Regions from separate parts of the Vibrio sp. 1978 genome, predicted to be linked through region 2. Evidence: predicted binding sites of a transcription regulator. Region 2 holds the regulator's gene; each other region holds the start of a gene.
What was found. The regulator MetJ, encoded in region 2, represses methionine synthesis genes. The targets are predictions, from matches to a motif close to TTAGACNTNTANANGTCTAA.
Positions count from the first base shown of each region.

Region 1 (4,379 bases), on a different contig from region 2:
GGGAGAAACAGGACTGCTTTGTGGGGCAGGGCGGTATGAGCCGAAATGGCTAGATAAAAGTTGCTGAAAATAAAAAGCCCCCACCATAGGCGAGGGCTTGATTGATTCTTGCTTGGCTTGATTATTTGATGCCAGCGAAATCGCGTAGAAGTGCAGCTTTGTCTGTCGCTTCCCACGGGAATTCTTCACGACCGAAGTGACCGTAAGCCGCTGTCTTCTTGTAGATAGGTTGAAGAAGGTTAAGCATTTCTTGTAGACCGTATGGACGTAGGTCGAAGAATTGACGAACCGCTTCAATGATGATGTCGTGAGATACTTTCTCAGTACCGAACGTTTCCACCATGATAGACGTTGGATCAGCAACACCGATTGCGTAAGAAAGTTGGATCTCACAACGGTCAGCCATGCCTGCGGCTACGATGTTTTTCGCTACGTAGCGTGCTGCGTATGCTGCACTACGGTCAACTTTTGATGGATCTTTACCAGAAAACGCACCGCCACCGTGACGAGCTGCGCCGCCGTAGGTATCTACGATGATCTTACGACCAGTTAGACCACAGTCACCCATAGGACCGCCGATTACGAAGCGACCGGTTGGATTAATGAAGAAGTTTGTTTCTTTGTTGATCCACTCAGAAGGTAGCACTGGCTTAATGATCTCTTCCATTACCGCTTCACGCAGGTCTGAAGTTGAGATTGAGTCACAGTGTTGAGTTGAAAGAACAACCGCGTCGATACCAACGATGTTACCTTGATCGTATTGGAATGTTACCTGAGATTTTGCATCAGGACGCAACCAAGGTAGTGTGCCGTTTTTACGAACTTCTGCTTGCTTTTGAACAAGACGGTGAGAGTAAGTAATTGGCGCTGGCATTAGTACTTCAGTTTCGTTACAAGCGTAACCAAACATGATGCCTTGGTCGCCTGCACCTTGTTCTTTAGGGTCAGTTTTATCAACACCTTGGTTGATATCTGGCGACTGTTTACCGATTGTGTTTAGTACCGCACAAGAATCTGCGTCAAAGCCCATATCTGAATGTACGTAGCCGATTTCACGAACGGTTTCACGAGTTAACTCTTCGATGTCTACCCATGCTGAAGTCGTGATTTCACCACCCACCATTACCATACCGGTTTTAACGTAAGTCTCACATGCAACACGAGCCTTTGGATCTTGCTCTAGAATCGCGTCAAGAACCGCATCAGAAATCTGGTCTGCAATTTTATCTGGATGACCTTCTGATACTGACTCAGAAGTAAACAGGTGCTTAGCCATGTTAGCTCCACTATATCTGGTTTAAAACTGGGGAATGATAAACTCTCCAGCGCAAATTAATACTAATTTTTGTAGGTGTATCTACATCTAGACGTCTATTCTAAATTTGATTGCTCGAATTACAAGCTCTTTTTTGGTTTTTGTTATAACCAAACGTTTGCCTGATTTATTGATAATTTTAAGAACTTCGAACGATTTGGCGCGAAAGGTGCAATATTTGTGAGGTTTTGGACTGGAAAACGTTTGCACACCCAACAGGGCTTTGAGAGAATTATGACCTACTTTTCGTTTCGCTTAATGTACTCAGGAGCAGACATGTCGTCTCGTAAACATCTTGCCAATGCAATTCGTGCTCTAAGCATGGATGGTGTTCAACAAGCTAACTCAGGCCACCCAGGCGCACCAATGGGTATGGCTGATATCGCTGAAGTTCTTTGGCGCTCTCACCTAAACCATAACCCTTCAAACCCAGAGTGGGCCGACCGCGATCGCTTTGTGCTGTCAAACGGTCATGGGTCAATGCTTATTTACTCTCTACTGCACTTAAGCGGTTACGAGCTATCTATTGACGATCTGAAAAACTTCCGTCAATTGCACTCAAAAACCCCAGGTCACCCAGAGTACGGCTACGCGCCTGGTATCGAGACAACAACTGGTCCTCTAGGTCAAGGCATCACTAACGCTGTTGGTATGGCGATCGCAGAGAAAGCACTAGCGGCACAGTTCAACAAAGAAGGTCACGATATCGTTGACCACTTTACGTATGTGTTCATGGGTGACGGCTGTCTAATGGAAGGCATCTCGCATGAAGCATGCTCTCTTGCTGGGACGTTAGGTCTAGGCAAACTGATCGCGTTCTGGGATGACAACGGCATTTCTATCGACGGTCACGTTGAAGGCTGGTTCTCTGACGATACACCTAAGCGTTTTGAAGCGTACGGCTGGCATGTAATCCCAGCAGTCGATGGTCACGACTCAGACGCGATCAACGCAGCAATTGAAGCAGCAAAAGCGGACCCACGTCCTACGCTTATCTGTACCAAAACAATTATCGGTTTCGGTTCTCCTAACAAGTCTGGTTCGCACGACTGTCACGGTGCACCACTAGGTCACGATGAAATCCAAGCGGCTCGCGAATACCTAGGTTGGGAGTACGGCCCATTTGAGATCCCGGCAGATGTTTACGCTGAGTGGGATGCAAAAGAAGCGGGCGCCGCGAAAGAAGCAGCTTGGAATGAAAAATTCGAAGCATACGCTGCAGCTTACCCTGCAGAAGCGGCAGAGCTTAAACGTCGTCTAAACGGCGAACTTCCTGCACAGTGGGAAGAAAAAGCGAACCAAATCATTGCCGATCTTCAAGCAAATCCAGCGAACATTGCATCACGTAAAGCGTCGCAAAATGCACTAGAAGCGTTTGGTCAAATGCTTCCTGAGTTTATGGGTGGTTCTGCTGACCTAGCGCCTTCTAACCTGACCATGTGGTCTGGTTCTAAGTCTCTAGAAATGGAGGACTTCTCTGGCAACTACATCCACTACGGTGTGCGTGAATTCGGTATGACCGCTATCATCAACGGTATCGCATTGCACGGTGGTTTCGTTCCTTACGGCGCAACATTCCTAATGTTCATGGAATATGCTCGTAACGCAATGCGTATGGCTGCGCTGATGAAAATTCAGAACATCCAAGTTTACACGCATGATTCGATCGGTCTTGGCGAAGATGGCCCAACTCACCAACCTGTTGAGCAAATGGCGTCTCTACGTGTAACTCCAAACATGAGCACATGGCGCCCATGTGACCAAGTTGAGTCTGCAGTTGCATGGAAACTAGCGATTGAACGTAAAGATGCACCAACTGCACTTATCTTCTCTCGTCAAAACCTAGCGCAACAAGAGCGTACTGCTGAACAAGTCGCAGACATCGCGAAAGGTGCTTACATCCTGAAAGATAGCGAAGGTAAGCCTGAGCTAATCCTTATCGCAACAGGTTCTGAGGTTGAGCTTGCAGTGAAAGCCGCTGAGCAACTAACTTCAGAAGGCAAGAAAGTACGCGTTGTTTCAATGCCATCAACAGACGCATTCGACAAACAAGACGCTGCTTACCGTGAATCTGTACTGCCATCAGACGTAACGGCACGTATCGCTATTGAAGCGGGCATTGCGGATTTCTGGTACAAGTACGTAGGCTTCGACGGTCGCATCATCGGTATGACAACATTCGGTGAATCAGCACCTGCTGGTCAGCTATTCGAGATGTTTGGCTTCACGACTGAAAACGTAGTGAACACAGCTAAAGAATTGCTAGCGTAATTGCAGGACCATCTAAACAGTCGAACGTAAACGACAACTGTTAGATGCTAAAGTTAGAAAGGCCATCATTATGATGGCCTTTTTATTTTTGTCAGGTTTTCCAACCTTGTGGAATGCTTTGGTGAATGCAGTCTAAAAGTACGGATAAGCGCAGTGGTGGTCGTCCTGCTGGTGTATAGCAGTTAATGGAAATAGGCTCAGAAAGCCAACCTTCTAAGCATGGTGTGATTCGCCCTGGGTGATGTTTCTCATAGCCGCATGCTGTCCAAGTCGGCAGCAGTCCAATACCATGACCATTCGCGATACTGTCTATTTGCATTGCTATGTTGTCGCTGTATAAGCGACTAACAAAGGGTTCTAAAAAGAACTCACCGTGTTGAGGGTGTGCTAGCATCAATCCATTTTCTTGCACTGAACCAAAATCGATCCATGGATGTGCTTCAAGTTCTTTGGGGTGCGGTATAGGCCCATGTTGTTTTAGATAATTTGGAGAGGCAAAAGGCGTATAGCGAAATACCCCCAGCACTTCTTTTCGCCAGTCTAGCTCTTTACGTTCACCGAGCCAGATGAACAAATCTGGGTCATGATGCGCCTCAGAAAAGTCACTGGTAAGTTGAACTCTAACATCGGGATTATCAGCAAGAAAACGATTGAGTACGCCGCCGAGCCAGCTTCTAACTAAGGCAGTGTGACAAACAATATGCAGTGGCCCTGAAACTTGGTTCGTTAAACCTTGAAGTGCATCATAACTCTCTTCACTTAACTCAAGAATCTGGCGGCTGTAGTGGGCAAA
Region 1 is NZ_JAWPOP010000002.1:18,760-23,138, forward strand. It holds gene metK (methionine adenosyltransferase) at 122-1,276, opposite strand; gene tkt (transketolase) at 1,592-3,586, shown strand; gene R8N49_RS02095 (LysR family transcriptional regulator) at 3,678-4,379, opposite strand, start outside.
Region 1: a site for MetJ is predicted at 1,356-1,375, ahead of metK (methionine adenosyltransferase). Genes of this name have one in related genera too.

Region 2 (4,379 bases):
TCGTGACAGTACTGACTTCAGCAAGCGCGCCTATGACCGTTGCAGAATAGTCAGAGCCGTTACGACCAAGTAGGATGGTTTCTCCTGCCTCGTTCTGAGCCATAAAGCCAGTAATTACCACACGTTTATGGTTATGCTGCGCGAGGATCTCTTTAATTAAAGGGTGTGAACGAGCGCGATCAACCTCTGGTTGAGTTCCCGCTTCTGCACGTAAAAACGCTCGTGCATCTTGTGCAACCGCAGGGATAGAACGTTGAGATAATAACGCGGCCAATAGGCGAGCAGACCATACTTCTCCGTGCCCCAGTACCGCGGCTTTTTGCGCATTAGTGAGTGGTGCAGTCAGCTCCGAGAGAGTACTGAACTCATCATGTAATAAAGCTAACAGCTCTTCTTTTGCTTCACTCTCCAACAAGCTTTCTATTAGCTCAGTTTGAAACTGTCTTAAGCTTTGAAGCGCTTCATGCGCAATTCGGCCATCTTTATTTAACCCTTCCAAAAACTCAATCAAGCGGTTAGTGGTTTTTCCTGCGGCTGAGACGACCACAAGATCATTTTCTGTCGAATACTCCTTGAGAATACCCACAACGCGTAAGTAGCATTCTGGGTTTGCTAAGCTACTGCCACCAAACTTATGCAGCTGACGTTGTACAGTCATTGTTATCGTCTCCTATTACTGGGTAGCTTTAGCGAACGCTTGTTCTAAATCTGTGATGAGGTCTTGTGCATCTTCCAAACCGACAGACAAACGCAATAGTTGATGAGAGACCCCAGCCTCCGCCAGCGCCTCCTCACCCATTGCACGGTGCGTCATGGATGCTGGGTGGCAAATCAAACTTTCTACACCACCTAATGATTCAGCTAATGAAAACAGTTGGAGCTCTTTCACAAACACCTTTAACTGCTCAAACGAACCAGCAAACTCAAAACTCAACATAGAGCCAAAGCCCGTTTGCTGCTTTTTAGCGATGTCATGACCTGGATGTTCCGGCAGGCTTGGATGATAGATAGTTTTAACTAACGCTTGTTTCTGTAGGTAAGCCAGTACCTGCTGTGAGCTCTCTTCATGTACTTTCATACGAGCACCAAGCGTACGAATACCTCGCAGTGTCATGTAACTATCGAAAGGTGTGCCCGTTGCACCAATACAATTGCCCCACCATGCAAGCTCTTCTGCATGCGCTTCTGTGTTGGTGATGATTACCCCACCAATTACGTCCGAATGACCGTTGATGTACTTTGTTGTGGAGTGGATAACAAAATCCGCACCTAGCTCTAAAGGTTTTTGGTACACGGGTGTCAAAAAGGTATTGTCCACCGCAACTAACGCGCCGACTTGTTTCGCTTTTTCACAAGTAGCTGCAATATCCACTACGCGAACCAGAGGGTTTGACGGAGTTTCTAGCAAAATGAGTTTTGGTTTTTGTGCCAATGCAGCATCTAAAGCCTGTTCGTCTGATTGATCGACAAACTGAACCTTAAAATCGCCTTTGTTAGCTCGGGTATTAAAAAGACGATAGGTACCACCATAACAATCGTGAGGAGCAATAATGAGATCATCTGGGCCGAGAAAAGCGGAAACCCATAAATTTAATGCCGACGTACCGCAGTTAGTAACAACCGCTCCTTTTCCAGACTCAAGTTCAGATAGCGCACTTTCCAACAGTCCGCGGTTTGGATTACCAGATCGTGTGTAATCATACTTGGGCACTTCACCAAAAGCAGGAAAACCATAGTTAGTGGAAAGATAAATAGGTGGAACGACAGCATGATATTGGCTGTCTGATTCAATACCAGTGCGTACTGCAATGGTCGCAGGTTTGCGAGTGCTCATGGGTGTATCCTTTCACGGGTAATGACTTCTAAATAGGAATGCGCTATATCTAATGAGTAACATAAAGTGATCAACACGCTTCCTTTGCTGTTATGTTCACTTTACTCGTCAAAAAATGAGACGTCAACACTTCTAGACGTCTATATGTCTTTGCTTATGGCGGTAAATGCAGCTAAAATCAGCACCTAAATTATTTTTAACCGATTACATAAATGAAGGTGTGCAATGGCTGACTGGAATGGCGAATACATTAGCCCATATGCAGAGCACGGCAAAAAAAGCGAACAAGTAAAAAAAATTACCGTCTCTATCCCGCTAAAAGTTTTAAAGGTGCTAACTGATGAGCGTACTCGCCGTCAGATCAATAACTTACGCCATGCAACCAATAGTGAATTGCTATGCGAGGCATTTTTGCACGCGTACACAGGTCAGCCACTTCCGACAGATGAAGACCTTCGTAAAGACCGTCCTGATGATATTCCAACAGAAGTAAAAGCGCTGATGACGGAAATGGGCATCGAATTTGAGTCATTCGACGAAGAATAAAAAAGCCTGATAAGAGGTTTCAGGTAATAACTCTTGCCTCGAGCCAAATGAATGACATAAAAAATGGGACGCAATAGCGTCCCATTTTTGTGTATCACATCTGAAAGATATATTACTCTGCCATGTAGTTTTCAGGCATCTCGATACGAGCTACACCTGAATTAACCGCCGCCTGAGCAACCGCTTTTGCAACACGTGGTAGCAAACGTGAATCCATTGGTTTTGGAATAATATAGTCCGCACCAAACTCTAGCTTATCAACACCGGCAGCCTTCAATACGGCTTCAGGTACAGGCTCTTTTGCTAGCTCGCGAATCGCCTCAACGGCTGCAAGTTTCATTTCATCATTGATTTCACTTGCACGCACATCAAGAGCACCACGGAAAATGAATGGGAAACACAATACGTTGTTAACTTGGTTAGGATAATCACTACGGCCAGTACCCATGATCAAGTCATCACGAACTGCGTGAGCAAGTTCCGGCTTGATTTCAGGATCCGGGTTAGAACATGCGAATACGATTGGCTTATCAGCCATCAACTTCAACGCTTCCGCTGGCAACAGGTTTGGACCAGATACACCTAGGAACAGATCTGCACCTTCAATTACGTCTTCTAGTGTGCGCTTATCTGTATTGTTCGCAAATAACTGCTTATATTCATTAAGGTCATCACGACGAGTGTGAATCACACCTTTGCGATCTAGCATGTAGATTTTTTCGCGCATTGCACCGCATTTGATCAGAAGCTCCATACACGCTACAGCGGCAGCGCCAGCGCCAAGACAAACAATTGTTGAATCTTCAAGTTTCTTACCTTGAAGTTCGATTGCATTCAGCATACCCGCTGCCGTTACAATAGCAGTACCATGTTGATCATCGTGGAATACTGGTACATCACAACGCTCAATCAGACGCTTTTCAATCTCAAAACAGTCTGGTGCTTTAATATCTTCAAGGTTGATACCGCCAAAAGTGTCTGCAATGCTCGCAACAGTATCAACAAATTCATCGATCGTGCGGTGCTTAACTTCAATATCAATAGAGTCAAGACCTGCGAAACGCTTAAACAGTAACGCTTTACCTTCCATCACTGGCTTAGATGCAAGTGGACCTAGGTTACCTAGACCTAGAATAGCGGTACCGTTAGAAATAACAGCAACCATGTTCCCTTTTGCAGTGTACTTGTACACGTTATCCGGGTTTTGTGCGATTTCACGCACTGGCTCTGCAACACCAGGGCTGTAAGCAAGGGCAAGATCACCCGCCGTTTCCGCAGGCTTTGTAAGTTCGACAGCAATCTTTCCTGGAGTTGGATAAGCATGGTAATCCAATGCTTTTTGGCGATGTTCTTCTTCTGGAGTGGCTGCTTGGTGGTTGTCTTCAGACATGGACGTTTCTCTTTTTTATTTTTAGGTAAGGGGGCATAAATTCTATCGGATAGAAATCAAACTTCATAGGCAAGATTGCGAGCAATATCCTTAAAAAGCCGATAATAAAAGAGATTAGACCAGATAACGGGGTTAAGCACCTGATTTTCGAGTCAGGTGCTCTTTCTTCTTACTATTATTGGAGTATGCAAACTCAGAAAGTATCGTTACTCTTCGTCCACGTATTGCGCTTGGAGATAATTCTCAATACCAGACATTTCAATCAAGCCAAGTTGCGTCTCTAGCCAATCAACATGTTCTTCTTCATCTTCAAGAATATCTTGGAAGAGATCTCGAGACACATAATCTCGAATGTCTTCAGCGTAGGCAATCGCATCTTTTAAATCTGGAATAGCCGCCATTTCAAGCTTTAAGTCACACTCGAGCATTTCCTTGGTATCTTCACCAATCATCAACTTACCTAAATCTTGTAGGTTCGGTAGGCCTTCAAGGAACAAAATACGCTCAATTAGATGATCGGCATGCTTCATCTCATCGATAGATTCGTGATATTCCTTGTCTGCTAGGTGCTTTAAGCCCCAGTCTTTATACATTCGGGCGTGAAGAAAA
Region 2 is NZ_JAWPOP010000040.1:17,801-22,179, forward strand. It holds gene R8N49_RS23320 (bifunctional aspartate kinase/homoserine dehydrogenase II) at 1-658, opposite strand, end outside; gene R8N49_RS23325 (O-succinylhomoserine (thiol)-lyase) at 674-1,834, opposite strand; gene metJ (met regulon transcriptional regulator MetJ) at 2,060-2,380, shown strand; gene R8N49_RS23335 (malic enzyme-like NAD(P)-binding protein) at 2,493-3,770, opposite strand; gene bfr (bacterioferritin) at 3,977-4,379, opposite strand, start outside.

Region 3 (4,379 bases), on a different contig from region 2:
AAGAAACCATTTGCGTGTCCATCGCGATCACGACGATACGATTACCCCACTCCGCCAATGCTCGCTCATCACATCCAGTAAAACCAAACACGATCACCCCATCGACGTTGCGACGTCTAAGCACATCCAAATGCTCATTGGTTTTATCGCGATCGAATTGGCTCTCCATGATCACCGCATCATAACCAGCGGAATACAAAGCATTGAGCATGGTACCAACGGCGCGATTTTCTGATGGTGAGTCTAAACGGGAGATGATAACCCCAATGACTTTTTGGCTGCCACCACGCATCGACTGCGCCGACTTTGATGGGACGTAGCCTGATTCACGAATGATTTGCTCTACCTTCTCTCGCGTTTGGGGTTTCACTTTTGGATCGTTAGTAAGCACACGGCTTACTGTCGATTTGCCCACGCCTGCCAATTTTGCGATATCAAGAATGGTGAGTTTTTTGCTCATAAGTGTTCAGATTAAAAGAAGGAATCAAACAAAAGGGAAGCAGTGGCTTCCCTTATCTCAGTCAGTAATGAATATTACTTGTTTAAGTACGCAGGCACATCTGCAATGCTATCCAATACTACCGTTGCAATGGCTTCGCCCTGTTCCGTTACTGGCTTACCAGTGCGAACCAAAATCTTAGTGCCAACGCCTGCCGCTTCTGCTGCCATCATGTCTTCAGCTTTATCGCCGATCATCACAGATTTCTCCATGTCGATCTTCAAGAAGTCACGCGCAGAAATGAACATACCTGGTTTTGGCTTACGGCACTCACAATCTTGCTTGTACTCGCCAATGCCATGTTCTGGATGATGTGGACAGTAATAGATACCATCGAACTCAACACCATTATCAGCAAAGTTCCAATCCATCCATTGAGTCAGAGACAAGAAACGGTCTTCACTGAATTTACCGCGTGCGATGCCCGATTGATTCGTCACTAACACTAGAAGGTAGCCTTTATCTTTTAGCGCTTTCGTCGCTTCAAATACACCATCAATGTACTCAAAATCATGTTCGTCATGAACGTAGCCGTGGTCAACGTTTATCACGCCATCACGATCGATAAAAACAGCAGGTTTTGCCAAAACGTATTTCTCTATTAACTCGGTTTAATCAGATTATTACATACCTTATAAACTTCAACACTATCTAATTCATTCTAGGCCTCGACAAAACGGTTGATTTGTTGGGCAAGAATCGGTAAATCTGAGGGTGCCCTGCCGTCTACCTCCTCCTTTCTATCTATACATCTCCGTTTCGAAACAGAACATCCATACATTTAGACGTCTAGACGTAAAAATATCTATTGACTTCATTCTGCTTAACCCATAGCATCAACTGAAAATTGAGATAAAGCTCAACATTAAGTTCTGTCAAAGGCCGTTTTTGACAGCGAAGTTCCCCGTATCTTTGGGCAGGTTGAAACATGATAGAAATAAAAAACGTCAATAAAGTGTTCTACCAAGGCAGTAAGGAAATCCTTGCCCTGAAAGACATTAACCTACACATCGACAAAGGCACCATCTTTGGTGTTATCGGTTCATCAGGTGCTGGTAAAAGTACGCTGATTCGCTGCGTAAACATGTTAGAAGCGCCGACCTCTGGTTCCATCATCGTTGATGGTGTGGATCTAACCAAACTCAGCAAAAAACAACTAGTCGAAACACGCCGTAACATTGGCATGATCTTCCAGCACTTTAACCTGCTTTCGTCTCGTACTGTGTTTGATAATGTAGCACTGCCACTAGAACTGGCAGGTAAAGACAAATCGCAAATCACAACAAAAGTAACTGAGTTGCTAAAGCTTGTAGGCTTAGCCGACAAACACGAGAGCTACCCATCTAACTTAAGTGGCGGCCAAAAACAGCGTGTGGCAATTGCTCGTGCATTGGCATCCGATCCTAGCGTGCTGCTTTGTGATGAGGCCACTAGCGCACTAGACCCAGCAACAACTCAATCTATCCTTGAGTTATTGAAAGAGATCAACCGCAAACTCAACATCACGATTTTACTTATCACTCACGAAATGGAAGTCGTAAAAAGCATCTGTCACGAAGTAGCAATCATCGGTGGTGGTGAGCTGGTGGAAAAAGGCACCGTTGGCGATATTTTTGCGCACCCTAAGACAGAGCTAGCGCACCAATTCATTCGCTCAACGCTGGATCTTTCCATTCCTGAAGATTACCAAGCTCGTCTGCAAGCAGAGCGTGTTGATGGCAGCTATCCGTTGGTTCGCTTAGAGTTTACTGGCGCAACCGTCGATGCACCGTTAATGTCGCAAATTTCTCGTAAATACAATATTGATGTGAGTATTTTGAGTTCCGACCTTGATTACGCTGGTGGCGTGAAATTCGGCATGATGGTCGCAGAGCTATTTGGTAACGAAGAAGATGACAACGCAGCTCTTGAATACCTGCGTAAGCACAACGTAAAAGTAGAGGTACTTGGTTATGTCCTTTAATACGATTTCTGAATGGCTGAGTTTAAACAGCAAACTACTTTTAGGTGCAACGTGGGAAACGCTTTACATGGTTGCGGTTGCCGGATTAGTCGGCTTTGCTGTGGGTATTCCATTAGGCGTAATCCTCCATATTACTAAGAAAGGCGGCCTACTTGAAAACACCAAACTAAATAGCGGCTTAGGCGCTATCGTTAACATTGGTCGCTCAGTGCCATTCCTCGTACTGATGGTTGCGATTATTCCAGTGACAAAAATGCTAGTTGGAACCTTTATCGGCACAACCGCAGCAATCGTCCCACTGACTATTGGCGCCATTCCTTTTGTCGCTCGTCTTATTGAAGGTGCTTTATTAGAAGTACCGACAGGCTTGGTGGAAGCAGCGCAGTCAATGGGGGCGACACCAACACAGATCATCACAAAAGTTCTACTACCTGAAGCAATGCCGACTATTGTTAACTCAGTAACGATTACCTTGGTCACTCTCGTTAGCTACTCAGCTATGGCGGGTACGGTAGGCGGCGGCGGCCTAGGCGACGTAGCCATTCGTTACGGTTTCCACCGCTACGATGTAACTATCATGGCCGTGACTGTCGTGATGTTGATTGTTCTAGTACAGATTATTCAGTCTATCGGCGACGCAGTGGTGCGCCGTGTAGACCACAGATAAGCATCAAAAATACAAAGTATAAGGAGATAAAGATGAAATTTAGCCTTAAAGGTCTTTTGACTGTAGCAACGGCCGCCTCTGCTCTTGCTCTAGCGGGTTGCGGCGACAAAGAAGTAGACGTAAACAAAGTAAAAGTTGGCGTTATTGCTGGTGCTGAAGCACAAGTAGCCGAAGTTGCCGCTAAAGTAGCAAAAGAGAAATACAACCTAGATGTTGAGCTAGTAACATTTACCGATTACGTAACACCAAACGCCGCTCTGGATGATGGTTCAGTAGACACGAATGCGTTCCAGCACAAACCATACCTAGACCAACAAGTGAAAGACCGCGGCTACAAACTGGCTATCGCGGGTAACTCATTCGTTTACCCTATTGCTGGTTACTCAAAGCAAGTAAAATCAATTGATGAAATTCAAGATGGCGCACGCATCGCAGTACCAAACGACCCAACTAACCTAGGTCGCTCACTACTGCTTCTTGAGCAACAAGGTTTGATTACGCTACGTGATGGCGTTGGTCTACTCGCTACAGTACGTGACATCGTAGGCAACCCTAAAAATATCGAAATCATTGAACTAGAAGCCCCACAGCTTCCGCGTTCATTGGATGACGTAACGCTATCAATCATCAACACCACTTACGCAAGCTCTATCGACCTATCGCCAGAGCGTGACGGCGTGTTCGTTGAAGATAAAGACTCACCATACGTAAACCTAATTGTCGCTCGCGAAGAAAATGTTAATGCGCAAAACGTACAAAACTTCGTAAAAGCTTACCAAACGGAAGAAGTTTACGAAGCGGCAAAAGAGCTGTTCAAAGGCGGTGTTGTGAAAGGTTGGTAATCCCACTTTTCAAAACATGACTGAAAACAACGTTCTAAACATAAACGTTCTAAACACAAAAGGGCTGATGTGAAAACATCAGCCCTTTCTATTTGTCTATCTACCCATTTAAGTAGCTTCAATTCGCTACTTAAGATGGTCCCAAGAGATATTCGACACGATTCGGCAGTCATCACACTTAAAATGAAATATGTCATGTAGTGGCTCATCGAGTAGCCACTCGCCATCGCATTTTGGACACTTGCGCGCTTTCTCGCTCTCCAGCGACTGACCACCGACACGATACTGGTAATAGTACGTAGGGATCTTCGTGATGTATTCGATACGGCCACGTAAGTCCCAACCTCGGCGAAACAGCACACTATCCACATCGCAAATTTCGTGCAGCGCCGCATGTTCCGCTCGGCA
Region 3 is NZ_JAWPOP010000022.1:29,756-34,134, forward strand. It holds gene treR (trehalose operon repressor TreR) at 1-460, opposite strand, end outside; gene gmhB (D-glycero-beta-D-manno-heptose 1,7-bisphosphate 7-phosphatase) at 535-1,086, opposite strand; gene metN (methionine ABC transporter ATP-binding protein MetN) at 1,428-2,462, shown strand; gene R8N49_RS18680 (methionine ABC transporter permease) at 2,452-3,129, shown strand; gene R8N49_RS18685 (MetQ/NlpA family lipoprotein) at 3,162-3,971, shown strand; gene R8N49_RS18690 (Zn-ribbon-containing protein) at 4,098-4,379, opposite strand, start outside.
Region 3: a site for MetJ is predicted at 1,281-1,300, ahead of metN (methionine ABC transporter ATP-binding protein MetN). Genes of this name have one in related genera too.

Region 4 (4,379 bases), on a different contig from region 2:
TTGCTTCTTATCAGTTAAATGAAGCCACACTAAACGCTGCGACACAGCCGATCTTGCTGTCTTTAGCTATGCTAATTTCTTCAATTATTGTGTGGTGTTGGCATATTTTTACGCATAAGAAACCAGAAAAGGTGCAACTGAGCGTTGCCTTGTTGCTAGCACTCGCGTCGATGACGAGCCTGCAAGGTTTATTCTCTCTCGCGGCTTAACCTCTATTCTAAAGACAAAGCTAGACAGCTTATATCCAAGTGCTTTCTTGGTGCTTGGGTATAAGGTGATCACGTTTTAGATCGCACTCACTTTAAATTCGCGTGATTACTACTACGCTTGTTTATATACCTTGTCGAAGAGGAGAGTCGCGATGGATTTAAGCAATGTAGGTAATCTGGACAGCACTATTTTGCTAGGTATCGTCAACGAAAAGCTACGTTTAGAGTGCGACAGTTTTGACGAGTTAGTATCAGTGTATGAGATGGATGTAGAGTCTGTAGTCGGCAAGCTTGATATGCTCGGTTATCAGTACGATCCATTGACTAACCAATTTAAAGCATATCAACGCTAAGCCTTTCATAACCCAAATCTTTTAAGCCACCTTGATTCCGTCAAGGTGGCTTTTACATTGTAGCCTCGCGGTTGCGAAAAAAGCTTGTAAGTAACGCTTTTCTTTCTCTGAGTGACGCGTTGCAGCAAACAAGCGACGCCATAAGCCTTGGCCGAAAGGTTTACTGGTAATAAGACCTTGGCGAGAAAATTCAGAAATCGCCCAATTGGGTAGTGCCGCCACCCCTAATCCAGCAGAGACCATCTGAACTAACATGAGAGTGTTGTCGGCTTGCTTCCATTTCGCAGGTTCTATTCCTGCTGGCTGAAGAAAGTGTTTTACGACGTCTAGCCTTTGTTTTTGAACAGGATAAGAGAGCATGGTTTGATCTGCGAGATCTTGCGGCTCAATAATTTCTTTTTCCGCCAATGGGTGGTTGGTTGCGGTAATTAAACGCATTTCAAAGTCGAATAGAGGCTCGTAGTGGACTTCGGATCGAGGTTGGATATCGGAAGTAATAACGAGATCGAGTTCGCCTGCCAATAGAGCTGGGAGTGGTTCAAAGCCAAAACCAGAGGAAAAGTCCAATGTTACGCTAGGCCAAGCAAGTTGGTACTCCCTAAGTGCAGGCATTAGCCATTGGAAGCAAGAGTGACATTCAATGGCCATATGTAATCGGCCATTGACGTCCTCTTTCAAGCTCGCTAAATCATTTTCTGCTCTTGCGAGTTTCGGAAGGATATCTTCTGCAAGACGCAATAGGATTTCTCCCTCTGAAGTGAACTTCACCGGACGAGTCTTTCTCAGGAACAGTTGCCCTCCAATTCGCGCCTCCAAATCTTTGATCTGATGAGACAGTGCCGACTGAGTGAGATGCAAAGCGGTCGCTGTCGCCGTTAGAGAGCCAGTGTCTCGAAGCGAAGTGAGTGTCCGCAAATGTTTTAGCTCTATCATGAATTCCTTTCATCCTTTGTTGCTCGCTATGAACAGAATAGCAATCGTGTAAATAACTTAACGACAAAAAATGGATATGTAAACGTCTAGACGTCTATTTGTTGTTTTTATTTGCGAATCATGTCGCTTCATGATGAATTTTTTTAATAAACAAGTTGAATAAATGGACGTTGTTCTAATATCAGATGAGAGCGATAGTTTAGCCATCCAGACATCTTATTGTTTACCGAAAGATGCTCTGACCCAAACAAATTGAACAAAATTGAGAAAGGAATAGGGACATGGCGACAACGACTCACATACTAGGTTATCCACGCATTGGTGAAAAAAGAGAATTAAAATTCGCTCAGGAGAAATACTGGCGAGGAGAAATTGATCAAGCTGAGCTTAAAAAGGTTGGGGCAGATCTACGCGCCAAAAACTGGCAAACACAAACGGATGCTGGTCTGAGTTTTGCCACCGCTGGCGACTTCGCTTGGTACGATCATGTACTGACGACCACGTTGCTATTGGGTCATGTGCCAAAGCGTCACGCTGATGGTTTCCCTAACCTGGATACGTTGTTTAAAGTGGGTCGCGGTCAATCTCAGGCGGGTTGCAGCTGTGCGGGCGCTGCGGCATCGGATATGACCAAATGGTTCAACACAAACTACCATTACATTGTCCCTGAGTTCAGCAAGGACGATACGTTTGAAGTAAGCTGGCCGCAACTGTTTGAAGAAGTCAACGAAGCGCTTCAAGCTGGCCACCAAGTGAAGCCTGTTTTGCTTGGCCCAGTCAGTTACCTTTACTTGGGCAAAGAGGTCGAAGAAGGGTTTGACCGCTTAACCCTGCTACCACGCTTACTTACTGCTTACCAAGCTATTTTGGCAAAGCTAGCAAGTCAAGGTGTTGAGTGGGTTCAGATTGATGAGCCAATTTTGTCACTGGAGCTAGAAAGCAAATGGGCTGATTCGTTTAAGCTAGCCTACCAAGTGATTCGAAGCGATGTAAAAGTGCTGCTAACGACGTACTTTGACTCCGTAAGCGATACGCTAGACAAAATTGTAGAGCTACCGGTGGATGGTTTGCATATCGATTTATCTGCCGTCCCTCAGCAGCTTGACGATGTGGTTGCCAAGTTACCGGAGGGGTGGGTGCTTTCTGCCGGCGTTGTGAATGGTCGTAACGTGTGGCGTTCAGATTTAAGTGCCCAACTCGAGCGTCTACAGCCAGTCAAAGAGAAACTGGGCGACAAACTTTGGGTTGCCAGTTCATGTTCTCTGCTACATAGCCCTGTTGATTTAGCACTGGAAACAGAACTGAGCGAAGAAGTAAAAAGTTGGTTTGCCTTTGCAAAACAAAAAGTGGCAGAAGTCGCCTTGCTTGGCCGAGCGCTCGATGGTGACCAAAATGCGATTCTCGCTTGTGATACCTATAGCCAGCCAATCAAAGCGCGCAAGACAGCAACACATGTGAATAAACCTCAAGTACAAGCGCGTTTAAACAACATTACCGCGTCACTTGCCGAGCGCAGCGCACCTTATGCAGAGCGTGCTGCGCATCAAGCTGAAGTATTGGGCTTGCCTTTGTTGCCAACAACGACAATCGGCTCTTTTCCTCAAACGGGTGAAATCCGGGTGCAGCGCAGCGCTTATCGTACAGGTCAATTATCTGAGTCTGAATATATCCAAGCACTTAAAGGACATATTGCTGACGCAGTAAAACGTCAAGAGGCGCTCGACCTAGATGTGCTTGTTCACGGCGAAGCAGAGCGTAACGACATGGTGGAATACTTCGCTGAGAACTTGGCGGGTTTTCAAACGACCAAATTTGGTTGGGTACAGAGTTATGGCTCTCGCTGTGTGAAACCTGCCATTGTAGTTGCTGACATTGAACGTGAAAAACCGATCACGGTTGAATGGTCGACGTACGCCCAGTCGCTAACCAGCAAACAGATGAAAGGCATGTTGACTGGACCAGTTACGATTTTGTGTTGGACGTTCCCACGTGAAGACATCACACGTCAAGAAATTGCGCAGCAACTTGCTTTGGCACTGCGTGATGAGGTGTCTGACCTGCAAGATGCAGGCATCAATATCATTCAAATTGATGAGCCAGCCATTCGAGAAGGTTTACCACTCAAAAAACGCGATCACAAAGCGTACTTAGAATGGGCCGTAAATGCGTTTAAGGTCTCTGCGGCAAGTGCAAAACCAGAAACTCAGATTCACACTCATATGTGTTACAGCGAGTTCAATGAAATCATTGATTCGGTTGCGGCACTCGATGCGGACGTCATTACCATTGAAACATCTCGCTCGAATATGGAGTTGCTGAAAGCATTTGAAGAGTTCAATTACCCGAACGAAATTGGCCCTGGTGTTTATGACATTCACTCACCAAACATTCCTACGGAAGAATGGATTGAAGGTTTAATCAAGAAAGCGGCAGAAAAAATTCCGGCTCAACGTTTGTGGGTAAACCCAGATTGTGGTCTGAAAACACGAAACTGGAAGGAGACAGAAGCCGCATTGGCAAATCTGGTTTCAGCGGCGAAGAAGCTCCGTGCTGAGCTGGCATAACACATCGTTACAGCAAATAAAAACGGAGACTGTGGTCTCCGTTTTTCTATTCTTAATTGTTAACTTTCGTTTTCAGATTATCCAATAATAGCGAATCATCGTCTCATGCCGAAAGCAACAAAAATTACTGTAGCTACTTCACCTGAGTACAAGTCTGTGCGGAAACCAACTCATCTGCCATCAACTGACCGCGAGAATTACGTACTTTAATACGATACATCAAGCCCATATCAATTTGCTTGCGAACTTCTGGGTTGCTGCAGTAGGTATAGATACTGGTATTCAGTACTTGATTTAACGGCTTTGCACCGAGTGCGCCA
Region 4 is NZ_JAWPOP010000013.1:24,710-29,088, forward strand. It holds gene R8N49_RS13920 (hypothetical protein) at 1-209, shown strand, start outside; gene R8N49_RS13925 (DUF4250 domain-containing protein) at 362-562, shown strand; gene metR (HTH-type transcriptional regulator MetR) at 584-1,495, opposite strand; gene metE (5-methyltetrahydropteroyltriglutamate--homocysteine S-methyltransferase) at 1,777-4,059, shown strand; gene R8N49_RS13940 (GspS/AspS pilotin family protein) at 4,193-4,379, opposite strand, start outside.
Region 4: a site for MetJ is predicted at 1,574-1,593, ahead of metE (5-methyltetrahydropteroyltriglutamate--homocysteine S-methyltransferase). Genes of this name have one in related genera too.